DNA from 3 places in the Roseburia intestinalis L1-82 genome. Region 3 is predicted to be linked to each of the others. Evidence: predicted binding sites of a transcription regulator. Region 3 holds the regulator's gene; each other region holds the start of a gene.

What was found. Region 3 encodes HrcA, which represses chaperone genes, less so after heat shock. Its sites were predicted from a motif close to TGTTAGCACTCNNNNNNNNNGAGTGCTAACA; they were not measured.
Region 1: RIL182_RS04410 (Hsp20/alpha crystallin family protein) is a predicted target of HrcA. The motif match lies at 4,100-4,130, and genes of this name have one in related genera.
Region 2: clpB (ATP-dependent chaperone ClpB) is a predicted target of HrcA. The motif match lies at 5,228-5,258, and genes of this name have one in related genera.

The regions. Positions count from the first base shown of each region.
Region 1 is NZ_LR027880.1:919,889-926,812, forward strand. It holds gene RIL182_RS04385 (sensor domain-containing diguanylate cyclase) at 1-515, shown strand, start outside; gene RIL182_RS04390 (glycoside hydrolase family 43 protein) at 791-2,287, shown strand; gene RIL182_RS04395 (helix-turn-helix domain-containing protein) at 2,545-2,979, shown strand; gene RIL182_RS21925 (acyltransferase family protein) at 3,077-3,592, shown strand; gene RIL182_RS21930 (acyltransferase family protein) at 3,501-4,028, shown strand; gene RIL182_RS04410 (Hsp20/alpha crystallin family protein) at 4,282-4,728, shown strand; gene RIL182_RS04415 (response regulator transcription factor) at 4,955-5,629, shown strand; gene RIL182_RS04420 (sensor histidine kinase) at 5,633-6,924, shown strand, end outside.
Region 2 is NZ_LR027880.1:1,188,323-1,195,246, reverse strand. It holds gene RIL182_RS05630 (patatin-like phospholipase family protein) at 139-990, shown strand; gene RIL182_RS05625 (MATE family efflux transporter) at 1,023-2,345, shown strand; gene clpB (ATP-dependent chaperone ClpB) at 2,517-5,099, opposite strand; gene RIL182_RS05615 (BMP family ABC transporter substrate-binding protein) at 5,336-6,526, opposite strand; gene RIL182_RS05610 (HD domain-containing phosphohydrolase) at 6,528-6,924, opposite strand, start outside.
Region 3 is NZ_LR027880.1:3,100,636-3,107,559, forward strand. It holds gene dnaK (molecular chaperone DnaK) at 1-1,403, opposite strand, end outside; gene grpE (nucleotide exchange factor GrpE) at 1,439-2,074, opposite strand; gene hrcA (heat-inducible transcriptional repressor HrcA) at 2,090-3,190, opposite strand; gene RIL182_RS14675 (acyltransferase) at 3,300-4,373, opposite strand; gene RIL182_RS14680 (YfhO family protein) at 4,398-6,924, opposite strand, start outside.

The DNA.
Region 1 (6,924 bases), 2.2 Mb from region 3:
TGGGATCTTTTATTGTTTCCTCCATTCGGAGAAGAAATCTGCTCCGTCAGTTAGAACGCATGAGTTATCGTGACCAGCTCACTCAGTTTGGCAATCGTTATGCGGTCGACTGGTTTGTGGAGCATGAGTGGAATGGGGAACAGATCGGTGTAGTGTACTGCGATATCACAGGGCTGAAAAAGGTCAATGATGAGCAGGGGCATGAAGCCGGAGATCGGTTGATCATCAGGGCATGTGAGTGCTTAGCGGGTGTATTTAAGGGGTATGGTCTGTATCGGATCGGCGGCGATGAATTTTTAGTACTTTGTCTTGGAATTGAGGAAAAAGACCTGAGGGAACACGTTGAGAAACTGCGCATGGATATGAAAGAACATCAGGTTACAATGGCGGTTGGCATGATATGGAAAGAACACGGTCCTAAGGATATTGATCTGCTTTTAAACGAATCGGAGCGCCTGATGTATGAGGATAAAGACAGGTATTATAAGGAACACGGACTGAAACGGCGCAGATAAATCCTTGTATTGCAGAATTAAATGTTATATTTCCTTCATGCTGGTCTCCTTCTGTTTATTCCCGGTAAATCTGTGCAAACCGGAAATTTCTGATGAATAACATGGTGCAGGATCGTTTTCGATTATTATATTTTACTGTGAGATTGTGATATTAACAATAGTGAAATGGGGCAGAGAAGAGTTGAAAAGGCAGACGGATAAGAAACAAAGATAAAATAGTAAAAATAGAATAGAACAAAGAAAGAATATGGAGATAAAACAGAAAGGAATAAACAATGAATGTAAATCCTATAACAAGATTGGATTATCCAGATCTGGACGTGATCCGCGTAGAAGACACCTATTATATGGTATCCACAACCATGCACTTTATGCCGGGCTGTGAGATTCTGCAGTCTTTTGATCTGGTGCACTGGGAGCATGTGACTTATGTCTATGAGACGTTGGATCATACGGATGCGCAGCAACTGAAAAGCGGTCAGAATATTTACGGACAGGGCATGTGGGCAGCTTCCCTGCGCTATCATGAAGGCCGATTTTATATCTGCTTTGTGGCAAATGATACCCGTAAGACTTATTTGTATACTTCGGAAAAAATAGATGGTCCATGGAAAAAGCAGCTGATAGAAGGCTTTTATCATGACGGCTCTTTATTATTTGATGAGGATGGCAGAAACTATATTGTATATGGAAATGATGAAATCTGGATTACAGAATTGAATGAAGATTTGACTGCACCAAAGAAGGACGGATTACATCGTCTTTTAGTCAGTGATCATAAGAACCCGGAGCTAGGCTATGAGGGTTCTCATATTCAAAAAATAAACGGCTATTATTATATTTTTCTGGTTCATTCCCTGAGAGACCGCTGGATGCGGACGGAAGCATGCTTTTACAGTGATTCTCTGGAAGGAGAATTCACGGGTGGAGATGTACTTTGTGATGATCGTGGATATTGTGGGCAGGGCGTGGCACAGGGAGGAATAGTGGATACGCCGGATGGAAAGTGGTATGCAATGCTGTTTCAGGATTCCGGAGCAGTTGGACGGATTCCTATTCTGCTTCCGGTTACCTGGAAGGATCATTTTCCGTTTTTTGGACAGAACGGACATGTGCCGGAAGAAATAGAGGTTCACAGTACCAGACCAGGATATATTTATCAGCCATTAGTGGGAAGTGATGATTTCTGTAATGGGCTGCTTCCGCGCTGGCAGTTTAATCATGATCCAGATCCACGGTACTATCATCTGGATGCATTGCAGGGAACCTATACAATTACAACACGGGAAGTTTGTACAGAGCTTACACAGGCAGTAAATACGCTTACGCAAAGGATGAGTTATCCGTCCTGCGCAGCTGAGGTTACTGTTGATGCTTCTGCATTGAAAGAGGGCGATGTCGCAGGTTTGTGTGCGTTGCAGAGCTGTTATGCTGCAGTTGGCATTACAAAACATCATGGAAAATATGAAGTCCTTATGCTGGATAAAAAAGAAGATGGTATATTGGATATGACGGAAGGAACTGTTGTTGAATCACATCAGATGGATTTTCGTCTTGAAGCAGATTTCTGTAACATGAAGGATGAAGCACGCTGCTATTACCGGGTAAATAAGGGAGACTGGCTACCCATCGGAAACGTGCATAAGCTGTACTTCAAACTGGATCATTTTACTGGTTGCCGGTTTGGTCTGTTCTGCTATGCGGCAGAGGAAACAGGAGGAAGTGCCTGCTTCCGGGATTTTAAGTATTATGATGTTGATGAAATCTCATAAAGATAGAACTGCATAAAATAAGTGTCGGAATTTACTCAAATTTTTCCTACTTTGGACATTGGTTTTTACAACGGTATTGTATAGTGAAGCAGAGGAAAAACAAAACATGTTTCAGGAGATCACCCATGTTAAAAAAAATAACATATGTGGTCTCTTTTTGTTATATCTTTTGCTGGAAAATGATGTTTCGTATGTTTACAATAAAGTATGAAAAGTATGAAATGTATGAGAACACGAGAGGAGATGGGAGGAAAAACATGCTTTCAGATAATATACAGTTACTTAGAAAACGGGCAGGAATGTCACAGGAGCAGTTAGCGGAACTGACGGAAACGAGCAGACAGACGGTCTCAAAATGGGAATCTGGGGAGAGTATTCCGGATGTGATCGCCTGTGACAGGATGGCAGAAGCATTTGGTGTGGCGTTGGAGGATATGCTGCATTATGAGGAAAAAAATAAAAGTCTTCCACTTCCGCCAAAAGGGAAGCATATGTTTGGAACGGTTACAGTCGGAGCGAGAGGACAGATCGTTCTGCCAAAGAAGGCGAGAGAAGTTTTTCAGATCAAAGCGGGAGATACGATCATGGTGTTAGGTGATGAAGCACAGGGGATTGCCCTGGTCAAAGCAGATGATATGATAGATTTCGTGCAGCAGGCATTAAAAATGGCAAATCAAAAGGATAAGAACTAAGACACAAAAAAGTGAGGAAAACACTGCAGGAGGAAATGGAGATTTTTATGAGAAAACATTATCTGGATAATATCCGGTTTCTGACGATTTTTTTGTTGTGATCTTTCATGTTTATTTTTATTACAATAATATTGGAACCGAGGCGATGTTTGCCGGTTTAAAACCGTATGAAGGAGCAGTTACATTTGCGGGGATTTACCAGTATTTTGTATACCCGTGGTTTATGTTACTGCTGTTTGTAGTCGCCGGAATCAGTGCAAGATATGCACTGGAAAAGAGGACAGAAAGACAGTTTTTGAAAGAGAGGGTGGATAAGATTCTGGCGCCGTCGACACTTGGTGTTCTGGCATTTGGCTGGCTCGGTGGATATGTGATCTATCTTCACACTGCGCGTGGCAATATGCCGGAGAGTGTACCGGCTTTTGTGAGAGTCATTATCATCTTATGCTGTGGTATCGGGGCACTGTGGTTTTGCCATGTATTGTTTGTGGCAGCACTATTTCTGCTTCTGATCCGGAAAATTGCAGGAAAATGCAACGCTGCTTATCACGTCCTACCGGAACGGCATTTATATTCCGGCATTTTTAGCCGGATATTACCTGTTTTCGAATGAAAGTGTCATGGAAAAAATAAAAAATGCAGTGCTCCTATTGGGCATTTGTGCAGCTGTAAGCGGCATATTTTATATCGTAAGATGTTATGGAATGGCATATACGGACAAAGATGTACTGTCAAGATGGGATTTAAACCTGTATGCATTTTTTATGGTTTTGCTCGTGCTTGGTGCAGGTCCAAAATGGCTTGATTTTTCCAATAATTTTACGAATTATATGGGAAAATGCTGTTTCGGTATCTATGTATTACATATCCCGGTACTTTTAGTGATCAATTATCTTCTGGCTGGAAAGGAGCTGCCATTGACTGTAGTCTATGGTATTGAATTGGTGGGTGGATTTGTGGTTTCAATCTTATTATATGAAGTGATACGTCGGATCCCGGTGCTTAGATACTGGATTTTGGGGATTCGGAAACAACGGAATAACGTTTGAAAAGCGAGATATAATGGACTTTTTTGATAAAAATATCAGCTAAAATATGATTTCACAAAAAGTTCACAGAAAATTAGCACTCACCTCTTGACAGCGCTAATAAGTGGTGGTATAACATAGTCAGAACAAAGGAAGAGGGAACAAAAAGAGAAGATGATTCCCCAGAGTTCCTTCGTCTGAGGTTCCAAAACAAAGGTAAAAAACATGGGAGGTTCCACAGAAAGTGGACCGGTAGAAAAAGGAGAGATGACTTATGTTACTGCCTAGCATTTTTGGAGAAAACTTATTTGATGACTGGATGGATTTCTCATTCCCAGAGATTCCGGATGTTGATAAAACATTGTATGGTAAACATGCAAAGAACATGATGAAGACAGATGTAAAGGAGACCGAGAAAGGTTACGAAGTAGCCGTTGATCTTCCAGGATTTAAGAAAGACGAGATCCAGCTTGAGTTAAACGATGGTTACCTTACCATCAGCGCTGAGAAGGGTCTCGACAAGGAAGAGAAGGATAAGAAAGACAAATACATCAGACGTGAACGTTACGCCGGAAGTATGAGCCGTACCTTCTATGTAGGCGAGAGTGTTACCGAAAACGATATCCACGCAAAATACGAAAATGGTATTTTAACACTGGATGTCCCGAAGGAAGAAGCAAAGAAAGTTCCGGAAAAACGATACATATCCATTGAGGGATAACAGATGAGAGGATGCCCCCGGAGAGCGAAAGCTCTTCGGGGGCATTTTTGTGCGTAAGAAGATTTTTACAGGTTGTATATGAGAAATGAATGTTGTATAGTATCTGCAAGAAATATCTTCTTTCGTGAATGTTATAAATGTTGGTTTCGTTACTTTCATTATATAACAATTGGATTTAAAGGGGATTATAATGACGCGGTAAAAAACAAAGGAGAAGGAAATAAACATGAGAATTTTTTTGGCGGAAGATGAACAGGATTTAAATGCCATTATTGTTCAAAAACTGACTGAGGATGGTTACAGTGTGGATCATTGTTTTGATGGCAGGACAGCAATAGATATCCTTTCCTGTACGGAGTATGATGCAGTGATTCTTGATATTATGATGCCAAAAGCAGATGGATTTACAGTGCTGCGTGCGCTGAGGGGAATGGGAAAGACAACACCGGTGCTATTTCTGACAGCAAAGGATGCTGTTTCGGACAGAGTAAAGGGATTAGACAGTGGGGCAAATGATTATCTTGTGAAGCCATTTTCGTTTGAAGAGTTGTCAGCACGTCTGCGCGCAATGATGAGGGGATCTTTCGGAGTTACTGACAATGTTTTGCATATTGCGGATCTTTCTTTGGATTGCACTTCCCACAGGGTAATGCGGGGGGGAAAAGAGATCACATTATCGGCTAAAGAGTATGCCATGCTGGAATATTTCATGTACAATCAGGGGCGTGTGCTGTCTCGTGAGATGATAGAGGATCATGTCTGGAATTTTGATTACGAAGGGGGCACGAATGTAGTGGATGTTTATATCAGCTATCTTCGAAAAAAAATTGATGGTGGATATGACAAAAAGTTGATTCATACAGTCCGTGGAAGAGGATTTATAATGAGAGAGGAAATTTAAGATATGGGGAGATTCTCAATCCGTCTGAAAATAACAATCTGGTTTACTGCAGCATTGGTGGTAATAGTACTATTTGCATATCTGATGATTTTTGTCGTCAGCCGTCAGATTTTGATAAAAACAATACAGGATAGTCTGGTGGAGACAGTGGAAAATAATGTGGATGAGATTGAATATTTTTCTGGGATGGATGAAATCCGTACAGATGCGGATATTGATTATTTGATTGATTACCGGAAAGGGTATCTGGAAATTGACGACGATTTTCTGAGCAAGGTAAATGAAGTCTATACAGGATTGTATGATGAAAAGTCAAGGCTTATTTATGGAGAAAATCCAATAGCTGCAAAAGTGGCAGATCTGGAATTTGTGGATTCCGAGATTCAAAAAGTAATGAAGGATGGAACGGGGTATTATATTTTTGACCGGAAACTCACAGCAGAAGGACTTAACGGATTATGGCTTCGTGGAGTGGTATCAGAGGAACAGGGAGAGCGTCAGAGCTTTGGGATTATGCGGATTGCACTGGTTCTTCTGCCGGTTCTGGTCGTAATAGCATCTGCGGGAGGATATTTTATTGCTGGACGTACATTAAATCCAATTCAGAAAATAGCTGGGACTGCAAGAAAGATTGGAGAAGAAAATGATTTGAAATGCAGGATCAATCTTGGAAAAGGGAATGATGAACTGCACCAGCTTGCGGATATATTTAATGAGATGTTTGAACGACTGGAAAGTACATTTGAAAAGGAACAACAATTTACATCTGACGTTTCACATGAACTAAGAACACCGATGGCTGTCATTTCAGCACAGTGTGAGTATACACTTGAAAAAGAAAGAAGCGTAGGGGAATATGAAGATGCCTTGCGGGTAATCAGGCGTCAGGCGCGGAAAATGACAAAACTTATTGATCATATGCTGGACTTTGCCAGACTGGAAATGAAATCAGGAAAATATGCAGAGGAAACTGTTGATATGGAAGAACTGGTGGCATCTATTTGCTCTGATATGAAGCTGATAAGAGAAAAGGAAATTATGCTTGATTATGAGACGGAGCAGGCAGTGTTTTATGGAAATCGTGAACTTTTATCAAGAATTCTCGTTAATCTTGTCAGCAATGCCTATCGTTATGGGAAAGAGAATGGGCATATCTTTGTGAAATTAAAGAAAGAAGAAACGGAACTTGTTTTGTCTGTAACGGATGATGGGATAGGAATTGCAGAAGAAGAGCAGGAAAAGATCTTCCGGCGGTTTTATCAGACTGATGTATCGCGAGGAGGCGAGGGAAGTGG
Region 2 (6,924 bases), 1.9 Mb from region 3:
TTCTTTCCATACTTCCATCCGGTGAAACAGAAACACCGGCAAATCTGTTTATGTTGGTATTGAACGATTTGTAGTAAATAAAGTATAATGTCCATGAGCTCATTTTGACACCTATCAAAATACAAAGAAAGGAACACTATGAAAACAGGACTTGTAGTAGAAGGCGGTGGTATGAAATGCGCATACAGTGCCGGCATTCTGGATAAATTTTTAGACGATGATATCACATTTTCCTACTGCATCGGCGTATCTGCGGGTGCTGCAAATACGCTGTCTTATCTTGCAGGACAACGGGGACGTAATCTCCGTTTTTATACGGAACATCTAAGGGATCCGCGCTACTTAAGCGTACGAAGTTTAGTACATACTGGAAACTTATTTGGCCTGCAGTATATTTACGGGACACTGACAAATTCCGATGGGGCAGATCCGCTTGATTACTCTGCCGTCATGGAAAATCCGGCTGAATTTTATATGCCTGCAACCGATGCCGCAACCGGGCGGGCAACTTATTTTTCCAAATACGACATTGTCCGTGACGACTACCGTGCTGTTATGGCAAGCTGCGCCCTGCCTGGTTTCTGCCGTCCTGTAAAAGTAGGAGACCGTTACTATTACGACGGCGGTGTTGCCGATTCGATTCCGCTGCACCATGCGATCGAACAAGGCTGTACCAAAATGGTCGTTATCCTCTCAAATCCAAGGAACTTCGTAAAAAAACCAGAGGCACACCGCCCGCTGTATAAACATATGCTGCATAAATATCCGAAAACAATCCAAAGCATCGACAACCGGCATATTAATTATCAGGCATCCATCGACCTTGCCTGCCGGCTAGAAAAAGAAGGCTATGTTTTTATCTTTGCACCAAGCCGCCATATGCCGCTTAGTACTTTTTCCAAGGATGCTGCCTTAGAACAGGATCTTTATGATCTCGGAGTTGCAGATTATGAAGCCCGCGCAGAAGAGTTGAAATATTTTTTGAACTAATTTATCTTACAAATAAAAGGACTTTTACCACTATGACCAAAGATCTTACCACCGGAAAAATCATGCCGATCCTGATCCGCTTTACGATCCCGCTCGTGCTCGGCAACCTGTTCCAGCTTACCTACAATGCCGTAGACAGTATCATTGTCGGGCATTTTGTCGGAAAAGAAGCACTTGCCGCTGTCGGCATCTGCAATCCGATTTCCACTCTGATGATCCTGTTTTTAAACGGACTGTGCATGGGTGCCAGCATTTTAATGGGAATGCAGTATGGGGCAAAAGATTACGACACGCTGCACCGCCAGATCAGTACCACCATGCTCTCCGGCGTTATTTTTTCGTTGATCTTATCCACAGCATGTATCCTGTTTGCAAGACCGATCCTGATCTTAATGCAGGCGGACGCAAGTATTTTATCCCTCACAACAGAATACTTACAGATCATCTTTTGGGGACTGGTCTTTACTTTTCTGTACAACTTTTTTTCGAGCACACTGCGTGCACTCGGTGACAGCAATACCCCTCTTTATTTTCTGATGATCAGTGCCGTTTTAAATATTTTAGGGGATCTGTTTTTTGTTGTCGTGTTGAAAGCCGGCAGCAACGGCTGCGCGGTATCTACCGTGCTGAGTGAAGCCTTATGCTGCGTTTTCTGTGTCATCTATATCCAGAAAAAAGTGCCATTATTAAGACTTGGGAAAAAATGGCTGGTGTTTGACCGTTCACTTTTACTGCGCACGATTGCATATGGCTGGACATCAGCATTGCAGCAGGCAACTGTACAGCTCGGTAAACTCGGGATCCAGGCGATCGTCAACACCATGGGCGTTTCGGTTGCTGCCGCATTTGCCATCGTAAACAGAATCGATGATTTTGCCTACACGCCGGAACAGAATATTGCGCACGCCATGACTGCCCTGATGGCACAGAATAAAGGTGCCGGAAAAAAAGACCGCATGCGGGAGGGATTCCGCTGCGGTATGATTCTTGAGATCATTTATGGTCTGATCGTGTTTGCGCTCTGCTTTTTATTTGCAAGAGAATTTATGCTCTGCTTCATCAAAGATGAGGAAGTCATCGGACACGGTGTTATCTACCTGCATCTGATCTCCCTGATGTATATACTGCCGGCTGTCACAAACGGGATCCAGGGGTATTTCCGCGGTATCGGCGATTTAAAGATCACACTTATCAGCAGTTTTGTAAATATGGGAATCCGCGTGCTTGCCGCCGCACCTCTCGTCTTTAAAATGCATCTTGGCATTGAGGCGCTGCCGTATTCCTACCTTGCCGGCTGGATTGCCATGCTGACCGTGGAGCTGCCGCTTTTGCTGCGCAAAGTACACAGCAAATAAACGAATTTTTTCAGATTTCTTCCTCATCATGTTCCTTCATCTTCAAAATACAACTATTGAAAAAAGGACTCTATCCGTTTTGGGGATAAAGTCCTTCTTTTTCTATTTTGTATCTATACAATTATCTCTTCAGGCACATTGTCTGATTCTCTCGCTACCATCCACAATCTGTCACTTTACGCGCGCAGTCAGATGGTCTCCTTCCACGTCAATCAGGATCGTATCGCCTTCCCTCACCTCATCCGCAAGAATCAGTTTTGCAGAAAGTGTCTCCACATGTTTCTGTAAGAAACGCTTTAACGGTCTTGCACCATAAACCGGATCGTATCCGTTGTCCACGATATACTGCTTTGCCGCATCTGTCAGCTCCACTGTGATCTCACGGTCAGAAAGACGTTTGTTGAGATCTGTGATCAGAAGGTTGATGATGTTGCCGATATTGCCTTTTGTGAGTGGCTTGAACATGATGATCTCATCGAGACGGTTCAAAAATTCCGGACGGAAGTGTCCTCTCAGTTCATTCATGACTGCCTCTTCACACTCCGGATTGATATCTCCGTTATCATCAATTCCTTCGAGCAGATGCGCCGAACCAAGGTTTGACGTCATAATAATGATCGTGTTTTTAAAGTCCACAGTCCTGCCCTGCGAATCGGTGATACGTCCATCATCAAGTACCTGTAACAGCACATTGAATACATCCGGATGTGCTTTTTCCACCTCATCAAACAGTACAACGGAATATGGTTTTCTGCGGACTGCCTCGGTGAGCTGACCGCCCTCATCGTATCCGACATATCCTGGAGGTGCTCCGATTAAACGGGAGACGGAATATTTCTCCATATACTCACTCATATCAAGACGCACCATGTTAGACTCGTCATCAAACAGGCTTGCCGCAAGTGCCTTTGCGAGCTCCGTCTTACCAACACCGGTAGGTCCTAAGAACAGGAACGAACCGATCGGCTTTGTCGGATCTTTGATACCTGCTTTGGAACGGATGATCGCTTCTGTAACCTTTGTGACACCCTCGTCCTGTCCGATGACACGTTTGTGTAGTTCCTCATCGAGATGAAGTGTCTTGTTTCTCTCACTCTCCGTCAGTTTTGCAACCGGGATACCGGTCCAGCGGGAAATAATACGTGCAATCTCCTCCTCGCTGACATTTTCATGTACCAGGGAAAGATCACGGTTCTTTACTTCCTCTTCTTCGGCTTCCAACTGTTTTTCTAACTGCGGCAATTTGCCATACTGCAATTCTGCTGCTTTTTCCAGATCATAATTCTGCTGTGCGGTCTTGATCTCATTTTTGACTGTCTCGATCTCCTCACGCAGTTTCTGGACTTTTTCTACCGATTTCTTTTCATTTTCCCACTGCGCTTTTTTCGTATTAAACGTATCGCGCAGTTCTGCCAATTCTTTCTGCAGGTCAGCGAGACGCTCCTGGCTTAACCTGTCTGTTTCTTTCTTTAATGCGGTTTCCTCAATCTCAAGCTGCATGACACGACGGTTTAATTCATCGAGTTCTGTCGGCATGGAATCAAGTTCTGTCTTGATCAGGGCACATGCCTCATCCACAAGGTCGATCGCTTTATCCGGCAGGAAACGGTCGGAAATATAACGGTTTGAGAGCACTGCTGCCGATACTAACGCAGAGTCTGTGATCTTTACACCGTGGAACACTTCGTAGCGCTCCTTTAAACCACGCAGAATGGAGATCGTATCCTCAACCGTCGGCTCATCCACCATAACCGGCTGGAATCTTCGCTCTAACGCTGCATCTTTTTCAATATATTCACGGTACTCATCGAGTGTCGTTGCACCGATACAATGCAGTTCACCACGCGCAAGCATAGGTTTTAACAGCTGTCCGGCATCCATTGCGCCGTCCGTTTTTCCGGCTCCGACGATCGTGTGCAGCTCATCGATAAACAGGATGATCTGTCCGTCAGAATTTTTGATATCATCAAGAACCGCTTTCAAACGCTCCTCAAATTCACCACGATACTTCGCACCTGCTACCAGGGCACCCATATCCAGTGCAAATAACTTTTTGTCTTTTAAGCCTTCCGGCACATCCCCTTTTACGATACGCTGTGCAAGCCCCTCTACGACTGCGGTCTTACCTACACCAGGCTCACCGATCAGTACCGGGTTATTTTTCGTCTTACGGGAAAGGATGCGAACCACGTTACGGATCTCATCATCACGCCCGATGACCGGATCAAGTTTCTGCTCTTTTGCACGCGCTACCATATCGTAACCGTATTTTTCAAGAGTATCATAAGTAGCTTCCGGATTGTCCGAAACAACACGCTGGTTGCCGCGCACGGTTGAGAGTGCCTGTAAAAACCGGTCTCTCGTGATCCCATACTCTTTAAAGATCTCCTTCATCGCCTTGTTCGGGTATTTTAACAATGCAAGAAAAAGATGCTCCACGGAAACATATTCGTCTCCCATCTGCTTTGCCTCGTCCTCTGCATGGATCAGCACTTTATTTAAGTCCTGTCCGACATAGACCTGACCGCCGGATACCTTTACCCTTGCTGCGAGATGTTTCTTTGCGTTATCCAGAAAATGCTCTTTCTGGATTTCCATTTTTTCTATCAGTTTTAAAATCAGTCCGTCTTCCTGCTGCAGCAATGCAACAAGCAGATGTTCCTGCTCGATTTCCTGATTGCCATATTCATATGCAAGTTTTTCACAATCATTGATCGCTTCTACGGACTTCTGTGTAAATTTCTGAATGTTCATATATTCTTCCTCCCTCTTATTCAATTGTGGTCCAAACTGGACATCTATATCAAATGATGGCGGACCATCATGAGTTTTCCCTCTTATTTATATCTTTTTCCGTTTACAATTTGTGTTATACACCCGTTTGTTAGCACTGTCAAGAGGTGAGTGCTAATTATTTTATAAAAAAAATATAAACTGTCCTGCGAATACGATATGCTCTGCATCCGCAGGACTTTTTCCCTCACAATCCCCTATTCTTCTATCCGGATCACATCTTTCAGCACATAATGAAACGAAGGTGCAGACGCAAACTCATTCTCCGTATATCCCTGATTCAGATCATAAGTATCGTCCGGGTCATCCGGATCTGCCCCGACATAATCTCCCCGGAACACATCCAGTTTCCCCTGCTCAAACTGCCGGATCACTTTCTGCATTTTTTCCACTGTGCCATCCGCAGCCGTAATTTCATTTAACTCTAACATCTGCACCCAGTCTTCTTCAAAACCGGCACCAATATCATTTCCATTGACAGTTCCTTTGATACTTTTCTCAATCACACGGTCGTTTAAAACTGCATCCACAGCTCCCATCATATAGGGTTCCCAGTTGATCTTGCACCCGGTGAGATAAGTGGTCGGCGCCACATCTTCCATACTCTGATTATAACTTACCAGATAAACCGGGGTCCCCGCAGCAGTTTCCTCACACGCGGTAGCCGGGCCTGCGGTATCCGAATGCTGTGATATGATCACACAGCCCTCATCGATCAGGTCTTTGGCATACTTTTTTTCCGTCCGATAATCATTCCATTTATTGGTATAACGCACTGTCATCACCGCATCCGGTACGACTGATCTCACTCCGAGCAAAAATGCCGTATATCCGGAGATCACCTCCGCATAAGGATAGGCTGCAACATATCCGATCTTTGCCTGCTGCTCTGTGATCACGCCTTCTTTTATCAGTTCTTTCATTTTCATCCCGGCTGCCACTCCCGCCGTATATCTTCCCTGATAAATTTTCCCCATAAATGTATGATAATTTTTTAAAACAGGTTCTTCATTTGCATTCGCACATGTTGCCATACAAAACTCGATCCCGGGATATTTTTCTGCAAACTCCTTCGTAACGGTTCCATAATTATAACTGGTCGTAAAAATCAGGTCACACCCGGCATCCACAAGCTGCTGTAAGTACTCCCTTTCCGTTCCCTCCGCAACATTATTGAGTGCAATGGCTTTTACCTGATCCCCGTATTTTGTCTTGATTGCCTCCTGCGCATCAATAAAATTGCTGGTATATGCGGTACTCGCATCTCCAACATACACAAAACCAACAGTGATCTCTTTTTCTTCGTCTCTCAGAAAGTATACAGATGCCGACACAAGAGCAATCACAACCAGACAGGTGCACAATGTCACAAGATATACTTTTTTCACCTTACTCCTCCTCTTTTTCCCTACTATGATCTGCATGTGCATGTTCTTTGTACAGACTGCATATGTCAATCTTTCCATTGTCAATCAGTCCTAACATAACATCGACAAGTCCTGGATCAAACTGCGTTCCCCTTCCATTTTTCAGTTCCTGTATCACATAGGCCATATCCAACTGTTTCCGGTAAACGCGATTCGCCGTCATTGCATCAAATGTATCTGCAATTCCGATAATTCTGGCATTGATCGGGATTTCTTCTCCTTTTAACCCGTGCACATATCCTTTTCCATCGTATCTTTCATGATGATATAAGGCACCTTCTTCCACATGGTCTACGATCGTGAAACTTTTTAAGATCTCCGCACCTTTCGTCACATGCGATTTCATAATTCCATATTCC
Region 3 (6,924 bases):
TTTCCAGTTCCTAAATCTTTTGCAGATACATTTACGATACCGTTTGCATCGATATCAAATGTAACTTCGATCTGCGGAACACCACGACGTGCTGGCGGGATACCATCGAGACGGAACTGTCCAAGGGATTTGTTATCTCTTGCAAACTGTCTCTCACCCTGTACAACGTTGATATCTACTGCTGTCTGGTTATCTGCTGCCGTTGAGAAGATCTGGCTCTTCTTGGTAGGAATCGTTGTATTTCTCTCGATCAGTCTTGTTGCGATACCACCCATTGTCTCGATGGAAAGTGAAAGTGGTGTTACATCCAGAAGTAAGATCTCACCTGCACCTGCATCTCCTGCAAGTTTACCACCCTGGATAGATGCACCGATGGCAACACACTCATCCGGGTTCAATGTCTTACTTGGCTCTTTGCCTGTCAACTGTTTTACTTTATCCTGAACAGCCGGGATACGTGTAGAACCACCAACTAATAATACCTGACCAAGATCAGCATTGGTAAGTCCTGCATCTCTCATGGCGTTCTGAACCGGAATAGCTGTTTTTTCAACGAGATCATGTGTCAGTTCGTCGAATTTTGCTCTGGTTAAGTTCATATCAAAGTGTTTCGGTCCCTCAGCAGTTGCTGTGATGAACGGAAGGTTGATATTTGTGGTTGTTGCGGAAGAAAGTTCTTTCTTTGCTTTCTCAGCTGCTTCTTTTAATCTCTGAAGAGCCATCTTATCAGTAGAAAGATCTACACCTTCTGCTTTCTTGAACTCATCGATCATCCACTGTGTAATTCTGTTATCGAAATCATCACCACCAAGATGTGTATCACCATTTGTAGATAATACCTCGATGACACCGTCACCGATCTCAATGATGGAAACATCAAATGTACCACCACCAAGGTCATATACCATGATCTTCTGCTCTTTCTCGTTGTCAAGACCATAAGCTAAAGCTGCTGCTGTCGGCTCGTTGATGATACGTTTTACATCAAGGCCTGCGATTTTACCTGCATCTTTGGTTGCCTGACGCTGTGCATCGTTGAAGTAAGCCGGAACTGTAATAACAGCCTCTGTTACTTTCTCTCCTAAGTATCCTTCTGCATCTGCTTTTAACTTCTGTAAGATCATTGCAGAAATCTGCTGTGGAGAATACTGTTTGTCATCGATTGCTACTTTATAATCAGTACCCATATGTCTCTTGATAGAAGATATGGTTTTTTCTGCGTTTGTAACAGCCTGACGTTTTGCAGGCTCACCAACTAATCTCTCACCTGTTTTTGTAAATGCAACGATAGATGGTGTTGTTCTTGCACCTTCCTGATTTGCGATAACGGTAGGTTTTCCACCTTCCATAACAGCTACACAGCTGTTTGTCGTACCTAAGTCAATACCAATGATTTTACTCATAATGATTTCCTCCTCATCTAATATCTATGGAATAATTAGTTTGCTACTTTTACCATACTGTGTCTTACCACAGTATCTCTGTACATATATCCCTTCTGGAGTTCTTCTGCTACTACATTCTCTCCTAAGGTTTCATCCTCCACATGCATGACTGCATTGTGGAAATTCGGATCAAATTCAGCACCGACCGCCTCGATCGGTTTTACGCCTGCTTCCTCTAATACGGTAAGCATCTGGCGGTAGATCTTATCCATTCCGACAACAAAAGCATCTTCTTTGTTATCTTCCGGAACTGCTGCAAGACCACGCTCAAAGTTATCAATGACCGGCAGGATCTTTTCTACGATTGTTTTTGCTCCCATATCGTACATCTGTGATTTTTCTTTCTCTGTACGCTTACGGAAGTTATCAAACTCTGCCATCTGTCTTTTTACCTTATCGGTAAGCTCCTCGATCTGCTCATCCTTTTTGTCTTTCTTCTTTTTGAAAAAAGATTTCTTTTTATCAGGATCTTCGGAATCCGCTTCGGAAGCTTCTGCATCAGCGTTCTCTGCTGTTTCGGCTGTTTCTTCCGTGGATGTCACGTTTTCATCCTCTTTGGTCTCGGAAGCATTTTCCTCTGTGGAAGATTCCATTGCTTCATCTAATACCTTTTCATCCATCTCTGACATCTATGAACCACCTTTCTATGTCTGTTCCTTATCCTTGTTTAAAATTCCGTCTAAAGAATTCTTCAAGGTTTTCAGGTTATCCATTACTTTCTCATAATCCATTCGTTTCGGTCCGACAATTCCTATCGTTCCCCGAACACCTTCGCCCAATTCGTATGTTGCTGTCACAACACTGCAGTCCTTCATGGTCTGTATCGGGCTTTCATTTCCTATATAAACCTGAATTCCTGTATTATCATCATCTAACAGGTTTTCAGTTACAAGGCTTGCTAACTGCTGTTTCTCCTCAAATGTGGAGATCAGCTCACTTGCTTTCTCCGAGTCACTTAACTCCGGATATTTAAAGAAATTGGTTGCTCCACTTGTATAAATGCGGATATCTTCATCCTGTCCCATCGTCTCTGCCACGGTGTCAAGCACATCACTGATGATATCACTGTGGATGCCCGCCTGCTCTTTTAACTTTGCGATGGTTCCAAGGTTGATCTCCTGTAATGCAAGACCGTTTAAGTTGGCATTTAACAGGAAATTCAGTTTTAACATTGTCTCATTGTCGATCGGTTCACTGACCGGAATAATTTTATTCTTGACCAGATTGCCTTCGGTAACAATCGTTGCTAAAATCTGTTCTTCATTCATATTCGATAACTGGATGAACTTTACTTTATTCTTATGAAACGTCGGTGCTGTAACCATCGTCGCATAATTGGTATTGTTCGCCAGTATCTTTGCCACCTGCTGCAGCACCTGTTCCATCTTCTCCGTGTGTTCGATGACGAAACTCTTCATCTCATTCACTTCACGGTCTTTCTCTTCCATCAGATGATCCACATAAAAGCGGTATCCTTTGTCGGAAGGGATCCTGCCGGCTGAAGTATGCGGCTGTAAAATGTATCCAAGTTCTTCCAGATCTGCCATCTCATTACGGATCGTCGCAGAGCTCAGATTCAAATCGGTATACTTGGATATTGTTCGTGATCCAACCGGTTCGCCTGTCTCTAAATAGTTGCGGATGATTGCATCAAGAATTTTCGTTTTTCGTTCGTCTAATTCGAATTCCTCGTCCATTCTCTTCTCCATCTCCATACTCTGTAACTTTCTGTAAGAATCCGGCATCTGCCTCTGATCTCAGTTACCTTTTTATCTGTTAGCACTCATTATTGTGGAGTGCTAACATCTATGTACTTAAAATAGCACCATCATATTCTTTTGTCAACACTAATTTTTATAATTTCTGTTGTTTTATATTTTTTTTATAATTTTCCTGTTTAGACCTTTTTCTTCTTATATATATGAGGATCAGACCAATCAGAACACTAACTGTAACAACCACCATATAACGTACCAGATGGTTCCCTGCATCCAGTCCCATGCATTCCATGATCTTTTTGTACCAGAAATATACCAGCATGTGCAAAAGGAAAATTTCCGTTGAGAGTTCACGCATTGTTTTCGCAGCCGCTCCCATTCTCTCCCCCACTGGGACAAAGGCTGCAGCCAGGAAAAGATTTGCAGTGACAAGCGGTGTCATAAGATACATATCATGCGACGACTCGCCGATCTTCTGCGTGATGATCCATTCCTCCAGCATCATCAGCACGAGGAAAAATACCGTGTACCATCCATACGCACTTTTTCGGATCCGGTCTGCCTTCACACGAAAGAGATAGCCCATGGTCACAAACGGGAATCCGAAAAAGAATCCGTTTCTTGCCGTAGCAAATACAGAAAGATACCATTGGATCTCATTCGCAGCCGGTAAAACGGTATCGAATACATGACGGTAAGTATTGTGGAAAACTCCAGTCAGATACAACAGCACAGCCGCTGCCACGATTCCTTTCACATTCCACCGAAAACGTGTTACCAACAGATACAAAAACAGCACCGCTGCAACAGTCGCAAGCAGATACCAGAGCTGTATGTAAGATCCTATCAGAAAAAATCTTCTTGCAAGTTCTAATATGTTTCCGGCAGCACTTCTTTTTTTCTCCCAGAAGCGGTCAATGATCGGTATCAGATATAACAGACTCCACCATACATACATCTTTATAATATGGAAAAGATATTTTTTTACCCTGTCTTTGTCTGTTATTTTTTCTCCGATAAAATAGCCGGTGCACACAAAAAAGAACGGAACTGCCATACGGCAGATCACCTGCTGAAATTCGTGTGAAAATACCGGTGCGATTTCCTCAAACGGAGGAATATGAATGGCAGCAACCAAAAATGCTGCCACAAATTTTGAGAAATCAAGTGCTCTGTATTCCTTTTTTTCCGATAGATATATCGTAGACATCCCAGATCCTTTCCTTATTCTGCTCTATTCCATTTCTTTTTGTTTTTTCCTTCCGTTCCGATACCTGAAAATAACGATCCCGATCACCGACAGGATTCCAAGTCCGCTCAAACCAGCACCTGTTTTTAAATACGGCGTACAGTAATAAAATTCGATCTGATGTGTTCCCTCCGGCACATCAACTGCCATATACATCGTATCCGCCTTTAAAATCTCTGTTTCCACACCATCTATATACGCCCGCCAGCCGCTACTGTACGGAATTGTCATACAGAGCAGTTTTTCCTGATCTGCCGTAAGGGTACCGGATATGTGATTTGTATCCATGACAACATCTTTTAAAATATCCTGTTTCAGACTTTTCGTCCAACCGGCAATCTGTTTTACCGGCTGGCAGACAATCTGCATCTCATCAAACCGGTAAGTTCCCTTTTCATGAAAGGTCAGTGTGATCTCATCTGCTTTTTCATCACGATATCCGGCATTGATCAGATAGTCATCCACACCACTGTAAAAGTTGTTTTTTCTGGTCAGGAATGTGATCATTTTGGTGATTTTTCCACAGGTCACATCAATGTGCAGACGGCTCTTCGACTGTGTTAACGTCTTTCCCTCCTCCGAAAACTGAAGCCCTTTTAATATGAAGTAAGTTTCACTCTCCGGTATCCCCTCAAAGGAAAGTGTTACTGACGCTTTCTTTTCCGTCGCAGTAAATCCCTGGTCGGTCAGTTCCACATTGTGCATATCTGTGATCATATAAGAAATATCTTCATCCGTAAATTCCGTTTCCGTCTTTGTATCAGCTAACGCAGATGGAATCTTATCATCTTCCACGACAATGCCCTGTAAAAGTGCCTGCTGTTTTTCCGTTACCTCCAGCGCTTCATATGTGCTCCGTGGAATTACCGCATCACTTGCAAAGCCAAGCGGCAGTACCGAATCATTTTCATAGGCATCGCATTTTACCTCATACTGTCCCCCGGCGCCAAGCGTTCCGCGATTGAAGCAGACATTATAACCATATGGGCGCAGTCCGCTGTTCCCGGACGGCACCACATAATAACGCACGCCGGAAAGCACCTCTAACATCGTGCGCGCATCAAATCCGGAATAACAGAAATCCCTGGTCTGATTGATGTACATTTCTCTTTGAAACTGGTTGATATCCGGGTTTGCAAGACTGAAATAATAGGAGGTACCATTGATTCCAAGCTGCATCGCCGTGTTTTTCCACTCCTCAGACTGCAGGGACTCATAGCGGTATGTCGTATCTTTCGCATGATTTTTCACAAGACTACCCGCAGCATCTTTTGTCAGCATGGAAAGTGCCTCCCCCTGCGTGGCAAATTCTTCCACATAACTGCCCGCCTGTGGCGCATATTCTGCCCATCCCTGATAGATCAGTTCAAGCATCACCACCACTAACAATGCCGCCTTAAAAACAAATTTTTCTTTCATCTTTTTCCCGGTTCCGACAATGAGAACTAACAGCACGGAAAATAATAATAATGCCACTAATACATACTGTTTCTGATGCTTTCCAAGCATCTCCAAGCACAGGCAGATATAGGTGATCCCCGCCCAGAACAGTGCAATTTTTTTCTTAAAATGCATCTCCATCATCTGAGGATACATTTTTACCGCGATAAAAGACACAAGCATGGAGTATGCCCACATATAGCGGTTGACCACATAACTGCCTCCATTTAACATTTTTCCGGCAAACGGGAACAACAGCAACAGTGTCATAAGTACAAATCCGGCACGCAGCCCCCTGTTTTTTCTGCCGCCAAAGAGAAGTAACAACACCGCTAAGAGGACGATTCCCGTATATCCAAGTTCACTCCAGTAGGTCGAACCTCCGATCAGAAAGCCATACAGTAATTTCCGGTAATAGGATAACGGATACATTATCGAAAACGTATGCTGCGCTCCTGCCCTTCCCGTAGACAGTGTCATGGCAACAACCGGGAGTAATATGACAGAAACAGATGCCAGTGTCACCAGTGAGTATGCCACAAAACGCCATACCCAGTACCATACCGTCTTTAAAACCGGTTTTCCAAATAACATCAGATAACGAAGCAGAGCATAGATGGCAACAAAGATACAGATCATGTATGTAAAATAAAAACTGCTGACCGTCGCTACCGCAAGCATCCCCATATATAACCATGGTTTCTGTTTTTTATAAATTTTATCCACCCCGACCAGAATCAGCGGCAGGTAGATCATCGGATTTAAAAAATACGGATGCCGCACCGCAATAATAACCCAGAAACAGAAATCGTACACCATTGCTCCAAGCAGTGTAGAATATGGTTTCTGTCCATGGTATCTGCAGTATGCAGAAAACGCGAGACCTGCAAGATATATTCTCACCAGAACCATCGTATTGTAAAAGAGTTCCATATATTTTTCATCCGGCACGAACACCGATAAAAGATTGAGCGGATCGCCAATGACATAATAATGAAGTGTCGTCAATACATCTGATCCAAGTCCAATCCGCATATCCCAGAGAGGGACTGAGATCTTATGTTCCGTGGCC